Linked DNA regions of Halorhodospira halophila SL1. The protein of the gene in region 1 interacts with the protein of each later gene in a pairwise test. Links are inferred from orthologs where the notes say so. Each region holds a gene or a part of one and is shown in the gene's direction. Other genes may lie near its edges.

Region 1 (4,897 bases):
CGGGGTGGTGTATCCGTTGCGGTTCGTCGTCGACGCCCCCTTCTCCATCGCCGAGCGGGTCTCCGAGCGTCTGGCCACCCGCCACCAGATCATGGAGGAGAACCGCCAGCTGCGCGACCGACACCTGGAGTACCAGGAGCGCCTGCAGAGGATGCACAGCCTGGAGCGGGAGAACGAGCGCCTCCGCGATCTGCTCGGCTCCTCGGAGCGGCTGGAGACCGAGGTGGCCATCGCCCAGCTGATGCGCGTCGAGCTCGACCCCCACACCCACTTGGTGGAGATCGACCGCGGCTCCCGGCAGGGGGTCTTCGTCGGCCAGCCGGTCCTCGATGCCAACGGGGTCATGGGTCAGGTGGATCGCGTCGGGGCCCACTCGGCCAGCGTGCGGCTGATCTCCGACCCGAGCCACGCCATCCCGGTGGAGAACAACCGCAACGGGCTACGCACGGTCGCGCTGGGCAGCGGCGACCCGCAGCGCCTGGAACTGGCCAACGTGCCGGGCAACGCGGACCTCCGCGAGGGCGACCTGCTGACGGCCTCGGGCCTGGGCGGCGCCTTCCCCCGGGGCTACCCGGTTGCCGAGGTGACCTCGGTGGAGGTCGAGGCCGGCGAGCCCTTCGCCCGGGTGACCGCCCGCCCGGCCGCCGAGCTGGATCGCAGCCGTAAGCTGCTGCTGGTCTCCGTGGCCGAGAACGCGGATGATCAGGCCGGGGACGACGAGGCGGCGGACAACGAGAGCGAGGACGCGTCTTGACCGGGCATCGGCCACGCAACGGCGGCGGGATCATCCTGCTCAGCTTCATCATCGCCCTGATGCTGACCATCGTCCCCATGCCGGGCTGGGCGCAGGAGTTCCGCCCGGAGTGGACGGCGCTGATCCTGCTCTACTGGGGCCTGGCACTGCCCGAGCGGGTGGGCGTGGGCGTCGGGTGGCTGGTGGGGCTGTTCCAGGACGCCCTGCTCGGGACCCTGCTCGGGCAGCACGCCCTGGCCTTCGCCCTGATCGCCTTCCTGGCCCTGCGGCTGCACCAGCATCTGCGCCTGGTGCCGGTCTGGCAGCAGGCGGTGGTGGTACTCGGGCTACTGGTGGTCGCCCAGCTGGTCGTCTTCTGGATCAACGGCATCATCGGGCGGCCGGCTCCGGAGTGGCAGGCGTGGGCCGCGATCCTGGTCGGCGCTGCCATCTGGCCGTTGGTCTTTCACATCATGAGGGGGGTGCGGCGCCGCTTCCAGGTGCAGTGACACCGGCAAGGGCGGCGGGCAACGAGGTAGCTGGTGAGCCTTTCCATCCGTGATCAGCAACAGGATGCCTCCAGGATCCAGCGACGGATCGTGGTCGCCGGTGTGCTCTGCATCCTGGTGGTCGCCGGGCTGATGACCCAGATGGTGCGCCTGCAGGTGGTCGATCACCACCACTACGCCACCCTCTCCCAGGAGAACCGCATCAAGGTCAACGCCATACCACCGAGCCGTGGCCAGATCCTGGACCGCAACGGCGCCATCCTCGCCGAGAACCGCCCCTCGTACCAGCTAGTGGCCACGCCGGAACGCATCCCGGATATCGAGACCATGCTCGATGAGGTCAGCGACATCATCGAGCTCACCGACGCCCAGCGCAAGCGTTTCCTCAACCGCCTGAGCAACTCGCGTCACTTCGAGGCCCTGCCGCTGCGCACCCGGCTCGACGAGGAAGAGGTCGCCAAGCTCGCCGTCCACCGCCACCGCTTCCCCGGCCTGGAGGTGGACGCCCGGCTGGTGCGCCACTACCCGGAAGGCCACACCGGCAGCCATGCGGTGGGCTACGTAGGGCGCATCACCGCCCGGGACCTGCGCCGCATCGACCGCTCGGCCTATCGCGGCACCAACCACATCGGTAAGAGCGGCGTCGAACACGCCTATGAGCAGGTCCTCCACGGCGAGGTGGGCGTCGAACGCGTCGAGACCAACGCCGCCGGGCGGGTGCTACGCACCCTCGACCGCCACCCGCCGCGCTCCGGTGACGATCTGATCCTGACCCTGGACATCGACCTGCAGGCTGCCGCCGAGCGCGCCCTCGGCGATCAGCGCGGGGCGGTGGTGGCCATGGATCCGGACAACGGCGACATCCTGGCCCTGGCCAGTCGCCCGCACTACGACCCCAACAAGTTCGTCCGGGGCATGACCTCCGAGCGCTTCCAGGAGCTGGAAGACACCGGCTGGCAGCCGCTGATCAACCGGCCGATCCGCGGGCTCTATCCACCGGCCTCCACCATCAAGCCGTTCGTCGGCCTGGCCGCCCTGGAGCACGACGTCATCCGCCCAGACACCGAGGTCCACTGCGACGGCACCTACCATGTGGAGGGTCGCGACGAGCCCTTCCGCTGCTGGCGCGACTGGGGCCATGGCGACACCGACTTCGTCCAGGCCGTGGCCGAGTCTTGCAATGTCTTCTTCTACGACACCGCCTTCCGCCTCGGCATTGACCGCATGTCGGCGTTCCTGGAACCGTTCGGTTTCGGCACCCCGACTCAGGTAGACACCTCGGGCGAGCGCAGCGGCATCCTCCCCGATCGCGACTGGAAGCGCCGCGCCCTGGGCGGCGGCTGGTTCCACGGAGAGACGGTGATCACCGGTATCGGCCTGGGCTACTTCAGCACCACGCCGCTGCAGCTGGCTCGGGCCACCTCGATCCTCGCCAACCAGGGACGCATCGTGGAACCGCGCCTGGTGCAGGCGGTCCGCGACGGCGAGCAGGGGCACGAATCACGAACCGCCGCCACTACCCCGCAGGAGCGCATCGAGTTGAGCAACCCGGAGCACTGGGAGCTCACCACCGAGGCCATGCGCGCCGCCGTCGAGCACCCGCGCGGCACCGCCCGGCTGATCGGCGACGACCTCGAGTACAGCCTGGCCGGCAAGACCGGTACGGCGCAGGTCACCGAGAGCCACGAGGACGACGACGCGGACGTCCCCGAGCACCTGCGCAGTCACGCCCTGTTCATCGGGTTTGCCCCGGCGGAGACCCCGGAGATCGCCGTCGTGGTGGTGGTCGAGAACGCCGAAGGCGGCGGTGGTGCTGCAGCCGCCCCGGTGGCGCGGGCCGTCACCGACGCCTGGCTGATGGATGATTACACCTTCCTCGAGGACCTGGAGGCCGGCCGCATCGACGAGAGCGAGGTCGAGGACGAGGAGGATGCGCCCATGGAGCTGATGCCATGAACACCAGCGCCCTACCCGGCAGCCAGGGGGTCGGAGTCCGTCTCTCGTTCCTGCAGTCGCGGCTGCACCTGGACGGACTGCTGCTGACCGCACTGATCGCCGTCGCCGCCTTCGGCGTAGCGGTCCTCTACAGCGCCTTCGGGGAGGACTGGGCGCAGACCCAGAATCAGGTCATCCGCGTCTCCTTCGGCTTCCTGGCACTGTTCGCCTGCGCCCAGATCCCGCCGCGCACCCTGCGCCGCTGGGCACCGTGGGTCTTTGCCGTCGGCATGGTGCTGCTGGCAGCGGTGATGGTCCTGGGCGTCATCGGCCAGGGGGCACAGCGCTGGATCGACCTCGGCTTCATGCGCTTCCAGCCGGCCGAATTGATGAAGCTCGCCCTGCCGCTGCTGCTCGCCTGGCTGCTCGCCGACCACGATATCCCGCCCCGGCCCCGGCGCGTCATGCTGGCCCTAGTGTTGATCACCGTGCCGGCGGCGCTGATCGCGATACAGCCGGACCTGGGCACCGCCATGCTGGTCGCGGCATCGGGATTCTTCATCCTCTTCCTGGCCGGCCTGGGCTGGCGCTGGATCGTGGGCGGCGCCGCCCTGGCCAGCGCCATTGCGCCACTGCTCTGGTTCTTTGTCATGCACGACTACCAGCGCGCACGGGTGCTGACGTTTCTCAACCCCGAGAACGACCCCCTGGGCGCGGGGTACCACATCATCCAGTCGAAGATCGCCATCGGCTCCGGCGGGCTCTTCGGCAAGGGCTGGCTCAACGGCTCCCAGGCCCACCTGGAGTTCATCCCCGAGCGCCACACCGACTTTGTACTGGCGGTGGTCGCCGAGGAGTTCGGTCTTATGGGGGTGGCCCAGCTGCTGGCCGTCTACCTGATCATCGTCGGCCGCGGTCTCTACATCGCCGCCCGCGCCCAGGACAACTTCAGCCGGCTGCTGGCCGGCAGCATCTCGCTGACCTTCTTCATCTACGTCCTGGTCAACGCCGGGATGGTCTCGGGACTGCTGCCGGTGGTCGGACTGCCCCTACCCCTGGTCAGCTACGGCGGCTCGTCACTGGTGACCATCATGGCGGCTTTCGGTATTCTCATGTCGATCCATACCCACCGTCGTCTCTGGTCGTGAGGGCCTGTAGTCGGACATGAACCTACGCCTCCGTTCCGCCACCGTGGCCCTGCTGTGCGGCAGCGCGCTGCTGGCCACCGCCACGGCCTCCACCGAGCCCGAGCGCTTCGCCGACGAAGTCGCTGAGCGCCACGACCTGGACGCCGGACACCTGCGCACGGTGCTCGCCGCCGCCGAGCACGACGAGCGGGTGCTCGAGCGCATCGCCTCCCCAGCCGAGGGCCTCCCCTGGCACGACTACCGCGAGATCTTCCTCACCGAGGAGCGCCTCGAGGCCGGGCTCGGCTACTGGGCCGAGCATCAGGACCTGTTGGCCGAGATCCACGATGAGCACAGGGTCCCGGAACCGGTGATCCTGGCCATCCTCGGCGTCGAGAGCTACTACGGCACACGCCGGGGCGACCACCGCGTCCTGGACGCCCTGACCACCCTCGGTTTCTCGGACCACCCCCGCGCCGGCTTCTTCCGCGATGAACTGGAGGCCTTTCTGCTGCTCAGCGCTGAGAACGAGTGGGACGCCACTGAGCCCACCGGCTCCTACGCCGGCGCGCTGGGCAAGCCGCAGTTCATCC
Region 2 (4,248 bases), 1.4 Mb from region 1 along the record:
TCGACCGCTCATGGCTGGACCTCGGGTGGGTGCAGGGCGATGGTCACCTCCGCCTCGAGCCGGGGCGGCTCGGCGGCGTGCAGGTGCAGGCGGTGCACGCCGCGCCGGCGGGACGACTCGGCCTCCGCGGCCAGCCACTCCCGCAGCGCGGCGTACTCGCCGGCGATGTGCAGCCGGGCGACCACCTCGTCGTCGTCGCCCTCTTGCCGGTGCAGGTCTTCGAGGACCAGCCCGTGGGCCTCGAGCTCTCGGCTGAGGTCGCCGAGTTGCTCACGCAGTGTCGTCTCGGGCGGTGCGGCGGGTGGCTCGTCCCTGAGCTGCGGTCGGCCCCGCAGGGATAGCCGGCGGAGGCCGTGCTCGGTGCGGCGCATCTGCGCCAGGTGAACCGCCTCGAAGCCCGCCTCCTGCAGGGCGTTCAGGTACGCCTCGGTGTGCTCGGGTTGCGCGGTAACGGCCTCGATGGCCAGGGTCTCGCCCAGCTCCACCGTCTTGAGGCGGGTCCCCTCGGGCAGCGCCTTGGCCAGGGTGTCGAGCCACCCGGGGATCGCCTGGCGCCGTGCGTCCGCGGGATCCGGGGGGAGCTGTGACGCCGGCTCGGCGGGGGGGGCTGGTTCGGCGGTCGGCGGCTCCGGGTCCGGGTCGGGTTCAGGGGGTGGCGAGGGCGACCTATCTTCGGCGGTGTTGGTGGCGTCGTGGCTCCCGAAGCTGCCCGTCGGCGCACCCCAGTGGGCGTGGGCGGCTACACCGGCCAGCCCGATGGCCAGTGCCGCCCCGGCAGCGGTGCGCAGGGAGTGATCGGCGCCGTGGGCGCTCGGGTTCCGGGCGTGCAGCAGGTTGTTGGGCCCGGGGCGGCGGGCGGCCTCGGCCAGGGCGCGTGCCAGGCGGGCGCCCGGAGTGTCCGGCAGGGGCTGCGGGGGCGCCCCGGCAGCGTGGGCCAGGGCGTCGCGGCTGGCGACGAGTGCGACCGGTCGCAGGCCGGCGTCGCGCAGCAGGGTTTGCCCGGCCTGGAGGTCGGTATGGCGCGCGGCGAGCAGGTGCGGCCGGTGGTGCTCGCTGCTGAGGCAGTAACGCCAGACGGAGGCCGGGGCGGGCAGGGCACGGCGCACGTGCAGACGCAGCACGGCCCGATACTCGGAGCGGCGCAGGGGGGTTGGCAAGGCGAGCAGGCGGCGCTGCACGCGGCCCTCGGGCAGCGCCAGTGCCGCCCGGGAGCGGCCGACCCCCAGGCGCCGGCAGGCCGCGCGCAGGGCATCACGGCGGCCGTTCGCCCCCGGGGCATGGATGGTTTCAGCGGTGTAGGCGTAGCGGCTGCGCCGGCGCAGACAGACATGTACGGCACGTCCGGCCACAGCGACGCCGATCGTCGCGGTGCTGGGCAGGGGCATCCCGTCTCCTCCCTGAGACGCTGGTTCCCGTGCCGCCGCCGGTCCCTGGCGGGCGGCAGGCATTGACGCCCCTACTATAAACCGGGAACTCGCCCGTGCAAGAGGTGGTCAGTATACTGCCCACAGAGTTTGCCAAGGCGCCCGCGCCCCGTCCCCGATGAAGCGATTCCTGCGTATCCTCCTTTACAGCACCCTCACCCTGGTCGGTTCCGGCGCCGTGCTGGGTGCCGCGGCGGTGGCTTATGCCCTGCTGGTGCTTGCTCCGCAGTTGCCCGATGCGGAGTCGCTGCGCGACGTGCGCTTCCAGCAGCCGCTGCGTGTTGTCAGCGCCGAGGGCGAGCTGATCGCCGAGTACGGCGAGCAGCGCCGCCAACCGGAGGATATCGACGACATCCCCACGGACCTGTTGCTGGCGTTCATCGCCGCTGAGGACGACCGCTTCTACGAGCACCCGGGGGTCGACTATCAGGGCCTGGCGCGGGCGGTGAGCCACGTGGCCCGCGAGCGCTCCTTCGGCCCGGGGGGGTCGACCATCACCATGCAGGTTGCGCGCAATTTCTTCCTCTCGCGCGAAGTCACCATCCTGCGCAAGGTCAACGAGATCCTGCTGGCGCTGCAGATCGAGCGCACCCTGTCCAAGGAGGAGATCCTCGAGCTCTATCTCAACAAGATCTACCTGGGCAATCGCGCCTACGGCGTTGCTGCCGCCGCCCAGGTCTATTACGGCAAGGACCTGGATGAGCTGGATCTGGCCCAGATGGCGATGATTGCCGGTCTGCCCAAGGCGCCCTCGGCCGCCAACCCCATCCGCAATCCCCGGTTGGCCCTGCAGCGGCGTGCCTACGTCCTTGGGCGGATGCTCAACGAGGGCTTCATCAGCCCGGAGCGTTATCAGGAGGCTATGGCCGCACCGGTAACCGCGGAACTGCACGCCCCGCGCAGCCGTGTGGATGCCCGTTACGCCGGGGAGATGGTCCGCCGCACCATGACCGAGCGCTACGGGGCCGAGGAGGCGTATACCGGCGGCTATACGGTCTATACCACCATCGAGAAGGACCGCCAGGAGGCGGCCAACCGTGCCCTGCGCAGCGGGTTGCGCGATTACGACCAGCGCCACGGCTACCGGGGCCCCGAAGGCAGCATGGACGCGCAGGCCGTCGGCGACCCGGCGGCCATGAACGAGGTGCTGGGGGAACACCCGCCGTTCGGCGGCCTGCAAGCGGCCGTGGTGCTCGCCGTAGAGCCCGAGGCGGCCTGGGTCTGGCCCCGGGGCGGGCGGGTGCTGCAGGTGGACTTCGAGACCATGGAGTGGGCGCGTGCCTACCGGGGTGCCAATCGGCGCGGCCCGGCCCCGGAAGAGGCGGGTGACGTGCTCGAGGTCGGCGATATCGTGCGGGTGATGCCGCAGGGCGAGGGGCGGGCGGCGCTCAGCGCCGTGCCCGACGTCTCCGGCGCGCTGGTCGCCCAGGATCCGCTGGACGGGCGCGTGCGGGCCCTGGCCGGTGGGTTCGATTTCCGCCTCAGCTCCTTCAACCGGGCGGTCCAGGCGCGGCGTCAGACGGGGTCGGTCTTCAAGCCGTTCATCTACTCGGCGGCCCTGGAAGGCGGCTACACGCCGGCCACCCTGGTCAACGACGCCCCGGTGGTCTTCCGGGACGACGCCCTGGAGAGCTACTGGCGCCCCGGCAACTACTCGGGGCGGTTCTATGGCCCGACCCGGCTGCGCGAGGCCCTGGTCTTCTCGCGCAACCTGGTGTCGATCCGGGTGCTGCGCGATGTGGGGATCGACCCGACTATCGCCCATGCCGTGCGTATGGGCTTCCCGCCGGAGAGCCTGCCGCGGGATCTCTCCCTGGCGCTGGGCAGCAATAGCGCCACTCCGCTGCAGATGTCGAACGCCTTTGCGGCGTTCGCCAACGGTGGCTACCGCGTCTTCCCCAATATCATCGAGCGGGTGGAAGACGGCGCCGGTGAAGTGGTCTTCGAGCCCGAGTTTCCGGAGGCGTGTGAGCTCTGCCGTGACGACCTGCCCATGGCCTCGGTGCCCGGTGACCGCACTGGCCTGTTCGATCTGCCGCCCCCGGCAGAGCGTGTCCTGCCGGAAGACAACGCCTGGCTGATCAGCGATATGCTCGCCGACGTCATTGAGCGTGGCACCGGACGGGGCGTGCGGCGGGTGCTCGATCGCGGGGACCTGGCCGGCAAGACCGGTACCACCAACGATCTGCGCGACGCCTGGTTCGTGGGGTACAACCAGGATCTGGTGGCCACGGCGTGGATCGGTTTCGACGACCAGCGCAGCCTGGGGCGTGGCGAAACCGGTGCTTCGGCCGCCCTGCCCATCTGGGCCCGCTTTATGTCCGTAGCCCTCGACGGGGTCGAGGAGCGCCCCATGCCGCGCCCGGGCGGCTTGGTCACGGTGCGCATCGACCCGGAGTCGGGGCGGGCCACCAGCTCCGAGAACCCTGACGCCATTTTCGAGACCTTCCGCGAGGAGACCGTCCCGGTCCGTGACGACAGCGATCGCCGGCAGCGTGGTGATGAGCACACGGAGCGGGAACTCTTCTAGGCGGGTGCCAACAGACTGCCGGAGCAGGGGGAGGAGCTATGGGACGCAGAGGAGCCAACCATCAACGCGATGAGCGCATGCGCTTGAGTCTGATTCGCGAGGCGGCGCGGCTGATGGCCGAGGACGGGGTGCGCGACTACTTCGCCGCCAAGCGGAAGGCCGCGGAGCGCCTCGGTGCCAGCAATACCCGCAACCTCCCCGGCAATCAGGAGATCCACGACGCGCTGCTGGAGTATCGTGCCGTCTTCGGCGGCGAAGAGCATGAGGCGGCGCTGCGCCACCTGCGCCAGCGCG

What was found. The genes of interacting proteins can lie anywhere in the genome.
Region 2: the proteins of mrdA (region 1) and HHAL_RS11385 interact in binary tests that used the Escherichia coli proteins (3 or more experiments, as listed by UniProt). The link is inferred for Halorhodospira halophila SL1 from one-to-one orthologs.

Annotation. Positions count from the first base shown.
Region 1 is NC_008789.1:1,078,074-1,082,970, forward strand. The notes cover bases 788-3,736. They hold mrdA (penicillin-binding protein 2), read left to right. Parts: upstream 788-1,275; coding sequence 1,276-3,198; downstream 3,199-3,736. Other genes in these bases: mreD (rod shape-determining protein MreD), read left to right, coding at 788-1,242; rodA (rod shape-determining protein RodA), read left to right, coding at 3,195-3,736. In the rest of the region: rod shape-determining protein MreC, read left to right, coding at 1-754; more of mreD, read left to right, coding at 751-787; more of rodA, read left to right, coding at 3,737-4,325; mltB (lytic murein transglycosylase B), read left to right, coding at 4,342-4,897. UniProt on the Escherichia coli protein: Catalyzes cross-linking of the peptidoglycan cell wall. Responsible for the determination of the rod shape of the cell. Is probably required for lateral peptidoglycan synthesis and maintenance of the correct diameter during lateral and centripetal growth.
Region 2 is NC_008789.1:2,472,790-2,477,037, reverse strand. What follows is about bases 1,149-4,248. They hold HHAL_RS11385 (penicillin-binding protein 1A), read left to right. Parts: upstream 1,149-1,542; coding sequence 1,543-3,954; downstream 3,955-4,248. Other genes in these bases: HHAL_RS11380 (hypothetical protein), read left to right, coding at 3,993-4,248; HHAL_RS11390 (hypothetical protein), read right to left, coding at 1,149-1,385. In the rest of the region: more of HHAL_RS11390, read right to left, coding at 9-1,148. UniProt on the Escherichia coli protein: Cell wall formation. Synthesis of cross-linked peptidoglycan from the lipid intermediates.